DNA from 4 places in the Blautia sp. MSK.18.38 genome. Region 1 is predicted to be linked to each of the others. Evidence: riboswitches for the same ligand, from Rfam matches in the RefSeq annotation. Region 1 holds a riboswitch; each other region holds the start of a gene.

Region 1 (3,192 bases):
TGGCCTCATTTACATGAAACATGCTGCTGTCTGTATCAAACTCTGCTGTATAAACGCCATCTTCCAGGGTATCTGCTTTGGCTGCATCTGTATCCTTTTCTTCGGAAGCTTCTGCTTCCTCACCGGACTCTGTTTTTGTTTCATCTGTTTTTGCCATCGCAGGCACAGAGCCCAGCACCAGGACTGATGCACTTGCCATTGCAAGAATTAAGTTTACATAGCGTTTTTTCATGATAATCTTCTCCCTTCCATAGATACAGCAATCTGCCCGGAAAACAGTCTTCCTGATCTTTCCGGGCAGTTACATTGATTTCTTATAGGTATCTGAACTCACTCAGATATTTTTATATTTATTATTCTGCGGACTCCTCAGCAGAATCAGCCTCTGTATCTGCTGCTGCATCAGAATCTGCGGACTCCTCAGTGCTTCCCAGAGAATCGATGGCTGCCTTTGTATGCTCTACATAAAGCTTCTCAACTGCTTCGATTCTTCCAAGACCCTCGATCTGGCAGTCAACCTTATCGAAGTTTCCGGATGCTACAAACTGGCTCTTCCAGGAATCCTCCTCATCACCGGCCATATCGTTATTTGCATGGTCTCCGGCAACAACCATCAGCGGACGAAGAACAACGTTCTTGTATCCTGCTTCTTTTACCTTCTCGATAACCTTGTCGCAGGCTGTATCTTCCGGCTTACCCTCTACAGTACCGATGAATGCGTTCTTCAATCCAAGGTTTTCCATCTGTGTCTGCATCTGATCGTATGTAACGTTAGCTGTATGAGATGTTCCATGTCCCATGAATACGAATGCTGTGCCAGCCTCAGCTGCTGCATCCATGCTGTCAAATCCGGCCTCTTTGCAAGCCGTATCTGTGATTGCCTGAGCAACGGCTTTCTTGTCATCATTGATCACAGTTGCATCGTCTCCAACCTCACCGAGCATTGGCTCTGCGATAGCTACAGACTCGAATTTATCTTTATAGCCATTGATCGCTTCTGTCATCTCATCGTACTCAGCACCATGCATCAGATGGGTAGGCTGTACAACCAGATTCTTAACACCATTCTCTACTGCACGGTCAAGAGCCTGCTGCATGTTATCGATCACTTCATCATCTCTTGCCTCTACATGGTTGATGATGATCTGTGCTGTAAATGCTCTTCTTACAGACCAGTCCGGATAAGCTTCTGCAAGAGCATCCTCGATTCCCTTGACATCCTCTGCACGGCTGTCATTGAAGGAAGTACCAAAGCTTACAACAAGAAGTTCATTCTCACCGATCTCATCCTGGTTACGCGGATCGTCCTTGGAAGCATCTCCTGTGTCACGTCCAAAATAATCCGGATCTGCATTCTCACCCTCTACCAGTTCTTTCTGAGCATCTGTCAGAGCATCCCATGCTTCTTTGGCTGCCTTGCAGTCCTCATCTGTTGTGTCGTTTCTTTCCTGTACATAGATCTTGTCGATCAGAGCTGCTACATTATCTGCTGCTTCCTGATCTGCATCAGAAGCCTCTGTGGTATCAGCTGCCTCAGCGTTCTCTTCTGTAGCAGAATCCTCTGCTGCCATTGCTGTTGTAGCCGCACCCATAGAGCATGTCATGGAAACTGCGAGCATCAGAGCTAACATTGTTTTTCTTTTCATTTCTCATTGTCCTCTTTTCATGTATTTCCAGAATACTGATATGTACAAAAAAGCAGCAGCTCTCTGCGGCCGCCTGCTCACACATGATTCTCTGCGCAATACAAATACATAAAAAGAAGTTCTGTATTGTTATGGAGAATACCGATTCGTAAACCGCGAATCCCTGAATCTCACAATAAGGCAGTTCTCCTGACTTGGTTCCACGCTGCTTTCCCTTCCCGGTCTCCCAGTGGTTATAAAAGCAGCTCCCCTTTCACAGTGACGGTATCGTTCCGGATTCTCACCGGATTCTCTTTTGCACATCCGACTGGATGCAACCTTATCATTATAACATTTGCACATATTTTCTTTTACCTGGTTATCTAACTTTTACCACAAACTCATAAATTTGTCAAGATTGATGTCAGACGATTCACGATTTTCTGTGATCTTCACTCACAAAAAATACCTCGCGAATTATTACCAGTGAACAGTAACCGGTTTTCTCCCTGTATCTGTCAGTTATTATCAGAATACTTTCTCCAATATTCATGCATATCCTGCATAAAAAACAGCCCCTTTCTGTCATCACCCTGATATCAGAAATGGACTGTCTTACATCAGATATTCGCAATCCGCTTCGCTACTTGCTCATAACAGATAAACTGCTCTGCAGTTTATCTGTTAAAATACTCCTGCTCCAGGTATCTGGCTACGTAGATTCCGCTGGCAGATGCATGGGACAGAGAATGGGTCACGCCGCTACAGTCTCCGATAACAAAGAGACCCTTGTGGCAGGTTTCCAGATTTTCGTCGATCTCGACCTCCATGTTGTAGAATTTAACCTCAACGCCATAAAGCAAAGTATCATCATCTGCGGTTCCCGGTGCGATCTTATCCAGAGCATAGATCATCTCGATGATGCCATCCAGGATACGTTTCGGCATAACAAGACTTAAATCTCCCGGTGTCGCAGAAAGTGTAGGTGTTACGAAACTTTCCTCAATACGGGCTTTTGTGCTTCGTCTTCCGCGGATCAGATCTCCAAACCGCTGTACCATAACACCACCGCCAAGCATATTGGAAAGTCTTGCAATGCTCTCACCGTATCCGTTGCTGTCATGGAACGGCTCTGAGAAATGCTTGGATACCAGAAGGGCAAAGTTTGTATTGTTGGTATGCTTTGCCGGATCTTCGTAGCTGTGACCGTTTACTGTGATGATACCGTTGGTATTTTCATTCACGACAACACCTCGCGGGTTCATGCAGAAGGTACGGACCATATCCTCAAACTTCTCAGTTCTGTAAACGATCTTGCTCTCATAAAGCTCATCTGTCAGACGGCTGAAAACCTCTGCCGGAAGCTCCACACGGACTCCGATGTCCACACGGTTGGAAAGAGTCGGGATCTTAAGCTCTGTACATACCGTCTCCATCCATTTACTTCCGCTTCGTCCTGCGGAGATGATACAGTAAGTTCCCTCGTAACGCTCATCTCCTACAAAAACTGCATAACCGTCTTCAGTTTTTTCTACTTTGTCAACAGATGCGTCAAAATAGAAGTCCA
Region 2 (3,192 bases), on a different contig from region 1:
GAATTACCGTTCTACCCAGAACATCCTCAATGCAGCCAATGAGGTGATCGTCAACAACACAGAGCGTAAGGAAAAACGCCTCTGGACAGAGAACGAAGAGGGCGATAAAGTACATTTCCGTCAGTTCAACAACGGATTTGAGGAAGCGGAGTATGTTGCAGGAGAGATCATCCAGGGGCGCCGCAACGGGAAATTCCAGTACAAGGACTGTGCAGTACTTTATCGGACCAATGCCCAGTCCCGTCTCTTTGAGGAGAAATTTCTCCTGGCAAATGTTCCTTATAAGATTGTCGGCGGCGTGAACTTTTATGCCCGCAAAGAGATCAAGGATCTGTTAAGCTATCTGAAGACCCTTGACAATGCCAGTGATGATCTGGCTGTGCGCAGGATCTTAAATGTGCCAAAAAGAGGGATCGGACTCACCAGCATCGGCCGTGTCCAGGACTATGCGGATATGATGAACCTGAGCTTTTACGATGCGCTCCGCGTGGTGGAGGAAGTACCGTCCATTGGCAGGGCAGCAGGAAAGATCAATGATTTTGTATCCTTTATCCAGGGACTGAAAAGTAAGGCAGAGGCCTATACAGTCCGTGAAACCCTGGAAGAGGTCATTGAGCTTACCGGTTATGTGAAGGAACTGGAGGCAGAGAAAACGGAGGAGGCCCAGGCGAGGATCGAAAATATCGATGAGCTGATCTCCAAGACAGAATCCTTCCAGGAAGCCATGGAGGAGGCCGGACAGCCGGCAACACTTTCTGCATTTCTGGAGGAGATCGCACTGGTGGCAGATATCGATTCTGTTGATCCGGATCAGGATTATGTGCTGCTGATGACCCTTCACAGTGCCAAGGGACTGGAATTCCCAAATGTATTTATCGTGGGAATGGAGGACGGTGTTTTTCCGGGGTATGCTTCCATCTGGTCCGGTGATCCGTCGGATATCGAGGAGGAGCGAAGGCTCTGTTATGTGGGGATCACCCGTGCCATGAAGGAACTGACCTTAACCTGTGCAAAACAGCGGATGATCCGTGGGGAGACTCAGTATAACCGTGTGTCACGTTTTGTAAGGGAGGTTCCACGGGAGCTGGTAGATCTTGGACATACCATTCAGGAGAAAAAGCCCAGGGTAGATGATATCGTATCTCCGAAAAGCGCCTATGCCCAGATGAAAATGAATTTCCAGGCAAAGAGCACCCTGCAGAAAAAAGATTTCACAGTGAAGAAGGCGGACAGCCTGGACTATGGTGAGGGAGACACGGTCCGTCATGTGAAATTCGGAGTCGGTATCGTAAAAAATATCGCAGACGGCGGCAGAGACTACGAAGTGACGGTAGACTTTGACAAAGTCGGCGTGAAAAAAATGTTCGCCGGTTTTGCCAAGCTGAAAAAGATCTGAGAGGGATCTCTCCGGGCAGACTATTTCTGCAAAAAAATGTAAAAATCCGGCCTCAAGGTTGTAATTGGAAAACCGGTATGTTAGAATCAGTATCAGCGTAATTGAATTGCTGTGAAGTGGACAGTATCACCGGCACATATGCTGTCGGATACTGTGAGAGGGAATCGGGTAAAAAGCCTGAGCGGTTGCGGCCACTGTATACAGAAGAAGGGATTTCACATGCCATTGCAGAAACTCATGTGAGAAGGCGAAATCCCGATGTCAGAGAGATTCTGGAGAAAATTCTGATACATCATTCATGATCGGCTAAAAGATGAATGGTGTATCAGTTTTTATTTTGCGGAGTTTTTTCTGAGTCTGTAAGTCAGGAAACCTGCTTGACAGTATGTAAGTGGGAGCTTCCGTACAAAGTGTTCCGTGCAGATTTTATGAAGCCCCATCTTTTCGGTTACCCATAGGCAACAGGAGATAAAACAGGCGAAAAGAGAGGAAATGAAATGAAAAACAAGTATGTATCCACAAGAATCATGGCAATGGTAATGGCAGCGGCAATGACCGTATCAGCAGCTCCGGCTGTTTATGCCGCAGAGAGAGCAGACTCCGAGACCATCAAGGAAGACAATCAGCCGGCAGCAGAAGACAGTACAGAGTCTGCAGACACCGAAGATTCTTCCGCAGAGGCAACCAAGACAGAATATCCTCTGACCATCACAACCTATGATTACGATGGAAACGAAATCGAAACCACTTATGAAAAAGCACCGGAAAAAGTCCTTGCTGTATATCAGGGAAGCATTGAGACTATGCTCGCACTTGGTCTGGAAGACCACCTGGTAGCTACCGCAGGTCTTGATAATGAAGTTCCGGAAGATCTCAAAGAAGCATTCTCAAAAACAAATTATCTTGACGAATTTACCCCATCCCTTGAAACTGTAACAATGCTGGAGCCGGATATGATCTTATCCTGGAGCTCTCTTTTCTCTGATGAGAATCTGGGAAATGTAACAGACTGGATCGACAAAGGCTGCAACACCTACTACAACACCAATACTCGTCCGGACGGCGACAGAACACTGGAAAATGAATTCACAGATATCTTAAATATCGGAAAGATCTTCGATGTACAGGACAAAGCACAGGCTATCGTTGATGATGCAAAAGCAGTGATCGACAAAACTCTTACTGCAACTGCAGATGTAAAAGACAAACCAAGCGTAATGGTATTGGAGCCTCTTGGAGATGACATCACAAACTATGGCGTAAAGAGCCTTGGCGGAGATATGGTAACACAGTTAGGCGCAACTCTTGCAAACCCGGATGCTTCCACCGTTGGAAAAGAGGATATCATCGCAGCCAACCCTGACGTGATCTTTGTGGTTTACATGCCATATGCAGGAGATGATCCGGAAACTGTTAAGAACAGCCAGCTTGCAGTGATCCAGGATGATGAGTCCCTGAAGAGCCTTGACGCAGTAAAGAACGGACGTGTTTACCCGATCATGCTCAGTGAGATGTATGCAAGTGCAACACGTACCCAGGACGGAATCGAAACTTTTGCAAAGGGATTATATCCGGACGTAAATCTTGACTGATCGGAGAAAATGCAGTGAAAGAAACAGCTTCACAGAGAAAAAAAGATAAGGTGCTCAGAACATCCATGTATGTGGCAGTTCTCATCGGACTTGCAGGATTCCTTATTTTTTCCATACTTGCAGCCATCACTTTTGGAAATGCGGATCTGTCACTGAAGGATGTATACAGCGTTATCGCTTATAAATTGTTTCATATAAAAAGTC
Region 3 (3,192 bases), on a different contig from region 1:
CGTTATCGCACAGGGATTTTCAGCCTTGTACTGTTTGATCGTATTACGTAAAATCCCGGATATCCGCCTGGAAAAGAAGGACTTTTACAGGCAGCCCTCTATGAGCCTGCGGCTTTTGGAACTGGCGGTTCCTCTTGCGATACAGAATGTGATCATCTCCGTGGGAGGACTTGTGGTACAGTATGTGATCAATGGATTTGGTTTTCTGTTTGTGGCGGGATTTACGGCATCGAACAAGCTGTATGGGGTTTTGGAGATGGCTGCCGTTTCATATGGATATGCTATTACAACCTATGTGGGCCAGAATCTTGGTGCAAAAAAATACCAGAGGATTCGAAAAGGCGTGCGCAGCGGCACTTATATGGCAGTGCTCACTTCGGCTTTCATTTCCGGCATGATGGTACTGTTTGGACGTAATGTACTGTCCCTGTTTGTATCCGGTGAACCGGATCAGACCCGACAGGTATTGGATATAGCATATAAGTATTTGTTTATTATGGCTGTCTTTTTGTGGGTGCTGTATCTGCTGTATGTGTATCGTTCCGCTATCCAGGGCCTGGGTAATACTTTGATTCCGCTTGCCAGCGGCATTGCAGAATTTATAATGCGTGTCAGTGTTGCGCTGCTGCTGCCAAAACTGATCGGTGAAGATGGAATATACTATGCAGAGATCTGTGCATGGAGCAGCGCAGCTGTTTTATTATTCGTAAGTTATATGATCATTATACGGAAATATAAAGAAGTCACCGTTCATACATAATGTTATTTACTTAAGAGATTTATAATAATACAGGCAGAAAATATCCGGGTTTCACTATGAAATGTTCAGATATTTTATATTTGACAAAAAACTATTTATATAAAAAGAAAAGTATGATATTATAATATTTATTCATTGCAACTATGAAAATTGAATAGTCAGAAGGGTGTACAAAGTACTTAATAAGGAATCTGGTGAAATGCCAGAACAGCCACCGCTACTGTGACAGGGACGAAAACCAAAATATCACTGGAGAGATCCGGGAAGATGGTAAGTAGGAAGAACTGGAGTCAGGAGACTTGCCTTTTTGACAGAAGAATTCTGATTCGGATGGGATACAGAAGGAATAAGCTCTGCCTGAGGTAGAGGTTTGTTTTTTGTGCTGATATGATGCTGGATCATATCAGCTTTTTTTATTTTAACCGAATAAACAGATGAAAAATGAGGAGAAATGAAAATGGGAAAAGTAATTGCAAAGCGTTTTATATTTATGATTCCGGTAGTGCTGGCGGTTACATTTATTATTTTTATGCTGAGTTTTATATCGGCAGGTGATGCGGCCAGAGTGCTGGCGGAGAAAAAATATGAGCATCCGTCACCGGAGCAGGTAGAAGAAGTACGGCATGAGGAAGGACTGGATCAGCCGGTGCTGGTACAATACGGGAAATGGCTGGATCAGGCACTTCATGGCGATTTTGGAAAATCATATTCTACCAGAAAACCGGCTTTTGAGGAATTAAAAAGATATTTTCCACAGACATTTAAACTGGCAGTTACTTCGTTTTTATTGTTGATGATCGTGTCAGTCCCTCTTGGAATTTTGTCGGCAATTTATGAAAACAGAGTTCTGGATAAAGTCATTCGCATTTTGTCGTCCCTCAGTGTATCTATGCCGTCTTTCTGGATCGGTCTGATGCTGCTCTATATATTTGGAGTAAAGCTAAAAGTGATTTCCGTGATCGGAGGAGATGCCGGAGGCATCCCGATTCTTGCGGCATTTGCCATGGATATCAGTTTCTTTGGAATTATGACGAGATTGATCCGTACCAATATGATACAGGTGCTGAAGCAGGATTACATACGTGCCAGCAGAGCTAAGGGATTGTCATCTGTAAATGTAATTTTGCGTCATGGTCTGAAAAATATCCTGATTCCTGTGCTGACACGTCTGGTATCAATTGTGATCGGTTTTTTCTGTGGCTCAGCTGTGATAGAAAGTATTTTTTCAATTCAGGGAATCGGAAATCTGGCATTGAAATCCGTGATCTCAAAAGACACTCCGGTGCTGCAATGTTTTATCTTTATTCTGGCTGTTGGCATTGTAGTATTAAATTTTCTTGTGGATATCGCCTATTCTGCGATTGACCGGCGAATCCAGTTAAAGTAAAGGAGAGATCATAGAATGGGAAGCAGAAGAAAGCAGAAAACAGAAAAAAGCATGATCCAGAATCTGTACTGGAAACAGGTATTCCGGTCACCGAAAACAAAAATAGGATTGATGGTGGTCATAATTTTTGCATTGGCAGCTATTTTTGCACCTGTACTGGCGCCGCATGATCCACTGCTTGTGGATGTTTCGATAAAATTAAAGAATCCGTCGGCGGCATATCCTTTAGGTACTGATCAGCTGGGACGATGTATTTTATCAAGACTTCTCTGGGGCAGCCGGTATTCACTGAGCTATAGCTTTACGGTGCTTCTGATTACTGTATGTGTCGGGGTGCCGATCGGACTGTTTGCCGGATATGTAGGTGGAAAAATCGATTCCATAATTATGAGGATCATTGATGTATTTATGGCTATGCCGGTCTTTATTGTGGCACTTGCCATTGCAGGAACCGTAGGAGCCAGCGGCGCTCATCTGATTCTGTCCTTATCGGTCGTATCCTGGGCAGAATATGCAAGGCTTGCCCGAGCATTGACACTTCAGGAAAAAAATAAAAATTATATGACCGCACTAAAAGCCGGCGGCTGCGGCCACGCAAGGATCATATTTAGGCATGTATTGAGAAATATCCTGCCATCTGTGATCGCACTGGCAACAATGGAAATCGGTTCGATCATTCTGTCAATTGCCGGTTTTTCCTTTATCGGCCTTGGTGTGCAGGCACCGACACCGGAATGGGGGATCATGCTCAGTGACAGTAGAAGTTATATCCAGACTTATCCAAGACTGATGTTTTATCCGGGCATACTGATCATGATCATTGTTCTGGCATTTAATTATCTGGGGGAGGGAATACAGAATGGAACAGCCCAAAAATGATGTCCTAAGGGTAAAAAGACTACATGTGGAGTTTCAGACATCTCACGGAATGGTTCATGCAGTAAAAGATGTCAGCCTGGAAGTAAAACGCGGAAGGATCCATGCTCTGGTGGGAGAAAGTGGAAGCGGCAAGTCAGTTACCTCTCTGACGATCATGAATCTGCTT
Region 4 (3,192 bases), on a different contig from region 1:
TTGCAAAAGAATTTCAACCGGAAGAACTGAAGGGAAATGTGATCATCGTTCCACTGGTCAATGTCAGTGGCTTTGAGCATCGCACCATGAGTCTGGTCTATGAGGATGGCAAGAACCTGAACCGCGTTTTCCCCGGAGATCCTGAGGGAACAGCTGCAGATCGTATTGCCTATGCTATAGTGACAAAGCTTTTTTCCATAGCAGATTATTATATCGACCTGCATAGCGGAGATGGGTTCGAACAGCTTCATCCCTATGTTTATTATGTAGGGGTTGTAGATGAAAAGACAGCAGAGAAATCATTACATATGGCACGGCATATCGGCGTAAAATATGTGGTCCGTTCCACAACCGCCACAGGTGGCGCCTACAATTATGCTTCTTCTCTTGGAATTCCAAGTATTCTCATCGAAAGAGGCGGACACAGCTACTGGACCTGGGAGGAAGTAGAACAGGATAAAAGAGACGTCCGTCACCTTGTTTTTCATCTCCAGGGAAAGAAATGTCATGGTCTGAAGCATTACCGTCAGATGCTTCTTGAAAATGTAGTCTATGAATATGCGCCGTATACCGGATGCTGGTATCCATCCAAGAAGCCTGGAGAGTACTTCTTTAAGGGAGAAGAACTGGGTGAACTGAAAGATTACTATGGAAATTTACTTTACACATCTATTGCAACTGAAAACGGAGTCGTACTTTATCAAACAGCCAGTCTGAACATTATTGAAGACGGACCAATGATCGCATATGCAGCGATCACGGAGACTCTGACCTGATAGTAAACAACCTTTTCAGAACGCTTCTGTCTGAAATCATATTGAAACAGTAAGAAAACCGGGTTTTACCATTTGCTATTCTATTTGTAAAAACAGCGAGGTAAAATCCGTGTTTTTTTTAGCAGATCAGATAAATCCAATTGTCATATCCCCCATGGGGGATATATACAATTCAAGCATCTTTAACAAAATTTATGAGTTTTCTAAAAATATAACATTTTTCCATAGACATAAACTATAGTTTTATCATATAATGTTGCAGTAATTTAACAGCATTTGCTGATTTTCACATCAGCCGTTGTAAGTTCTGAGAGGATTAATAGGGAAACCGGTGTAAATCCGGTACGATCCCGTCACTGTAAGGGGGAATCCTCAGACAAAGTACCACTGGTCGAGTACGTGAGAAATAGACCGGGAAGGTGCCTGAGGGTAAGGATCCTAAGTCAGGAGACCTGCTTGCAATTGTTTTAAAATGATTCTTACGGAAGATAGGAAGCATATTTATTTTGTGTGCCCGTATTTCGTCACGGGCTTTTTTCGTGCAAATTTTCTAAAATTCCATGCATATTCTGCATATTAAGAATCCAATAGTTTCTTTTATCTAACTAAATTAAAACGGCAATGTTAAAATCGCATCAAATGAGGAAAGGAGTAAAACGTGACAAAGAAACAAGTAGGAAAAAGATTTCTCCAGATCATCATTGTATTATTTGGAATCAGCTTTTTCACATTTGGACTGACCTATCTGTCACCTGGTGATCCTGCGGAGATCATGCTGACAGAGTGTGGTAATCTTCCTACACCAGAGCTTCTGGAACAGACAAGACATGAGCTTGGCCTTGATCAGCCCTTTCTCGTGCAGTATGGTTCCTGGCTGAAGGGTGTTGTTACAGGAGATATGGGACAGTCCTATTCTTTCAAAATGCCGGTAACAGATAAACTGGTATCCTGTTTCTGGCCGACGCTGAGGATGTCGTTGCTGGCACTTCTGATGATGGTCATTATTTCCATACCGCTTGGAATCCTGGCCGCTGTATATCAGAACAAATTCCCGGATTATTTTGTGAGAGGAATTACCTTTGTGGGAGTATCTGTTCCAAGCTTCTGGCTGGGCCTGATCCTTCTCAGCATCTTTGGTGTTCAGCTTCGCTGGATCAATGTTGCAGGAGGCAGTACTGATTTTAAATCCATGATCCTCCCGGCGCTGACTCTTGCACTTGCCATGTCTGCAAAATATACCAGACAGGTAAGAAGTGCAGTACTGGAGGAACTTCACCAGGATTATGTCACAGGTGCAAGAATGCGTGGAATCAAGGAAAGCGTTATTCTCTGGAAACACGTCCTTCCTAACGTAATGCTTCCTCTGGTAACATTGCTGGGACTTTCCCTTGGAAGTCTTCTGGGAGGTACTGCAGTTGTAGAGATCATTTACAACTGGCCTGGAATGGGAAATATGGCAGTAAAAGCAATTTCCTGTCGTGACTATCCTCTTGTACAGGGCTATGTACTCTGGATCGCGATCCTGTACATGTGCATCAACCTGCTTGTGGATCTGTCCTATACTTATCTCGATCCAAGACTTAAGGAGGATAGATAATTGAAAAAGGTATTACGAACATTCAAAGAAAATAAACAGTTCACTCTTTTCTTCATTCTGGGTCTCGTGGTGATCGGAATTGCGATCTTTGCGCCACAGCTCTCACCATATGATCCACTGAATGCAGTTATGACCGAATCACTGCAGGAGCCAAGCTCCGCTCATCTATTCGGAACGGATAAGCTTGGACGAGATCTTCTTTCCCGTGTTATCTTCGGAACAAGAACCTCTCTGATCATGACCTTATGTCTGGTTGCGGTGATCTTTGTCATCGGTACATTTTTAGGAGTTATTGCCGGATATTTCGGCGGCGTTGTGGATGCAGTGATCATGCGTATCGCAGATATGATGATCTCCTTCCCTGGGCTTGTACTGGCCATTGCCATTGCCGGCATGCTTGGACCAAACCTGGTCAATGCCGTTATCTCCATTGCGGCTGTAAGCTGGACAAAATATGCCCGTCTTGCACGAAGTATGGTCTTGAAAGTCAAGAAGAGTCTTTACATAGAGGCAGCTATAGTAAACGGAACAAAGACCTGGAAAATTCTTCTTGTACACATTCTTCCCAACATGGTAACCCAGATGGTGGTAACTGCGGCAGCAGATATCGGAACTATGATGCTGGAGCTGGCTTCCCTTTCATTCCTGGGATTTGGTGCAACTGCGCCGACACCGGAGTGGGGACTGATGCTGAATGAAGGAAGAACCTACATGGCAAAGGCGCCATGGCTTATGATCTACCCTGGTATCGCTATCGTGATCTGTGTTGTTGTTTTCAACATGCTTGGAGACAGCATCCGTGATGTACTGGATCCGCGT

Evidence for each region. Region 1 has a riboswitch for cobalamin ahead of NE638_RS11015 (sirohydrochlorin cobaltochelatase). Riboswitches for the same ligand answer to the same signal wherever they lie in the genome.
Region 2: another riboswitch for cobalamin. It lies ahead of NE638_RS03995 (ABC transporter substrate-binding protein); the one in region 1 lies ahead of NE638_RS11015 (sirohydrochlorin cobaltochelatase).
Region 3: another riboswitch for cobalamin. It lies ahead of NE638_RS13275 (ABC transporter permease); the one in region 1 lies ahead of NE638_RS11015 (sirohydrochlorin cobaltochelatase).
Region 4: another riboswitch for cobalamin. It lies ahead of nikB (nickel ABC transporter permease); the one in region 1 lies ahead of NE638_RS11015 (sirohydrochlorin cobaltochelatase).

The regions. Positions count from the first base shown of each region.
Region 1 covers NZ_JANFYP010000016.1:24,485-27,676, forward strand. The annotation lists gene NE638_RS11010 (hypothetical protein) at 1-232, opposite strand, end outside; gene NE638_RS11015 (sirohydrochlorin cobaltochelatase) at 354-1,646, opposite strand; cobalamin riboswitch at 1,809-1,983, opposite strand; gene NE638_RS11020 (NAD(P)/FAD-dependent oxidoreductase) at 2,303-3,192, opposite strand, start outside.
Region 2 covers NZ_JANFYP010000004.1:65,767-68,958, reverse strand. The annotation lists gene pcrA (DNA helicase PcrA) at 1-1,396, shown strand, start outside; cobalamin riboswitch at 1,495-1,790, shown strand; gene NE638_RS03995 (ABC transporter substrate-binding protein) at 1,894-2,988, shown strand; gene NE638_RS03990 (FecCD family ABC transporter permease) at 3,003-3,192, shown strand, end outside.
Region 3 covers NZ_JANFYP010000022.1:7,914-11,105, forward strand. The annotation lists gene NE638_RS13270 (MATE family efflux transporter) at 1-760, shown strand, start outside; cobalamin riboswitch at 908-1,081, shown strand; gene NE638_RS13275 (ABC transporter permease) at 1,218-2,147, shown strand; gene nikC (nickel transporter permease) at 2,163-3,026, shown strand; gene NE638_RS13285 (ABC transporter ATP-binding protein) at 3,007-3,192, shown strand, end outside.
Region 4 covers NZ_JANFYP010000015.1:59,365-62,556, reverse strand. The annotation lists gene NE638_RS10690 (M14 family metallopeptidase) at 1-776, shown strand, start outside; cobalamin riboswitch at 1,062-1,250, shown strand; gene nikB (nickel ABC transporter permease) at 1,435-2,373, shown strand; gene nikC (nickel transporter permease) at 2,374-3,192, shown strand, end outside.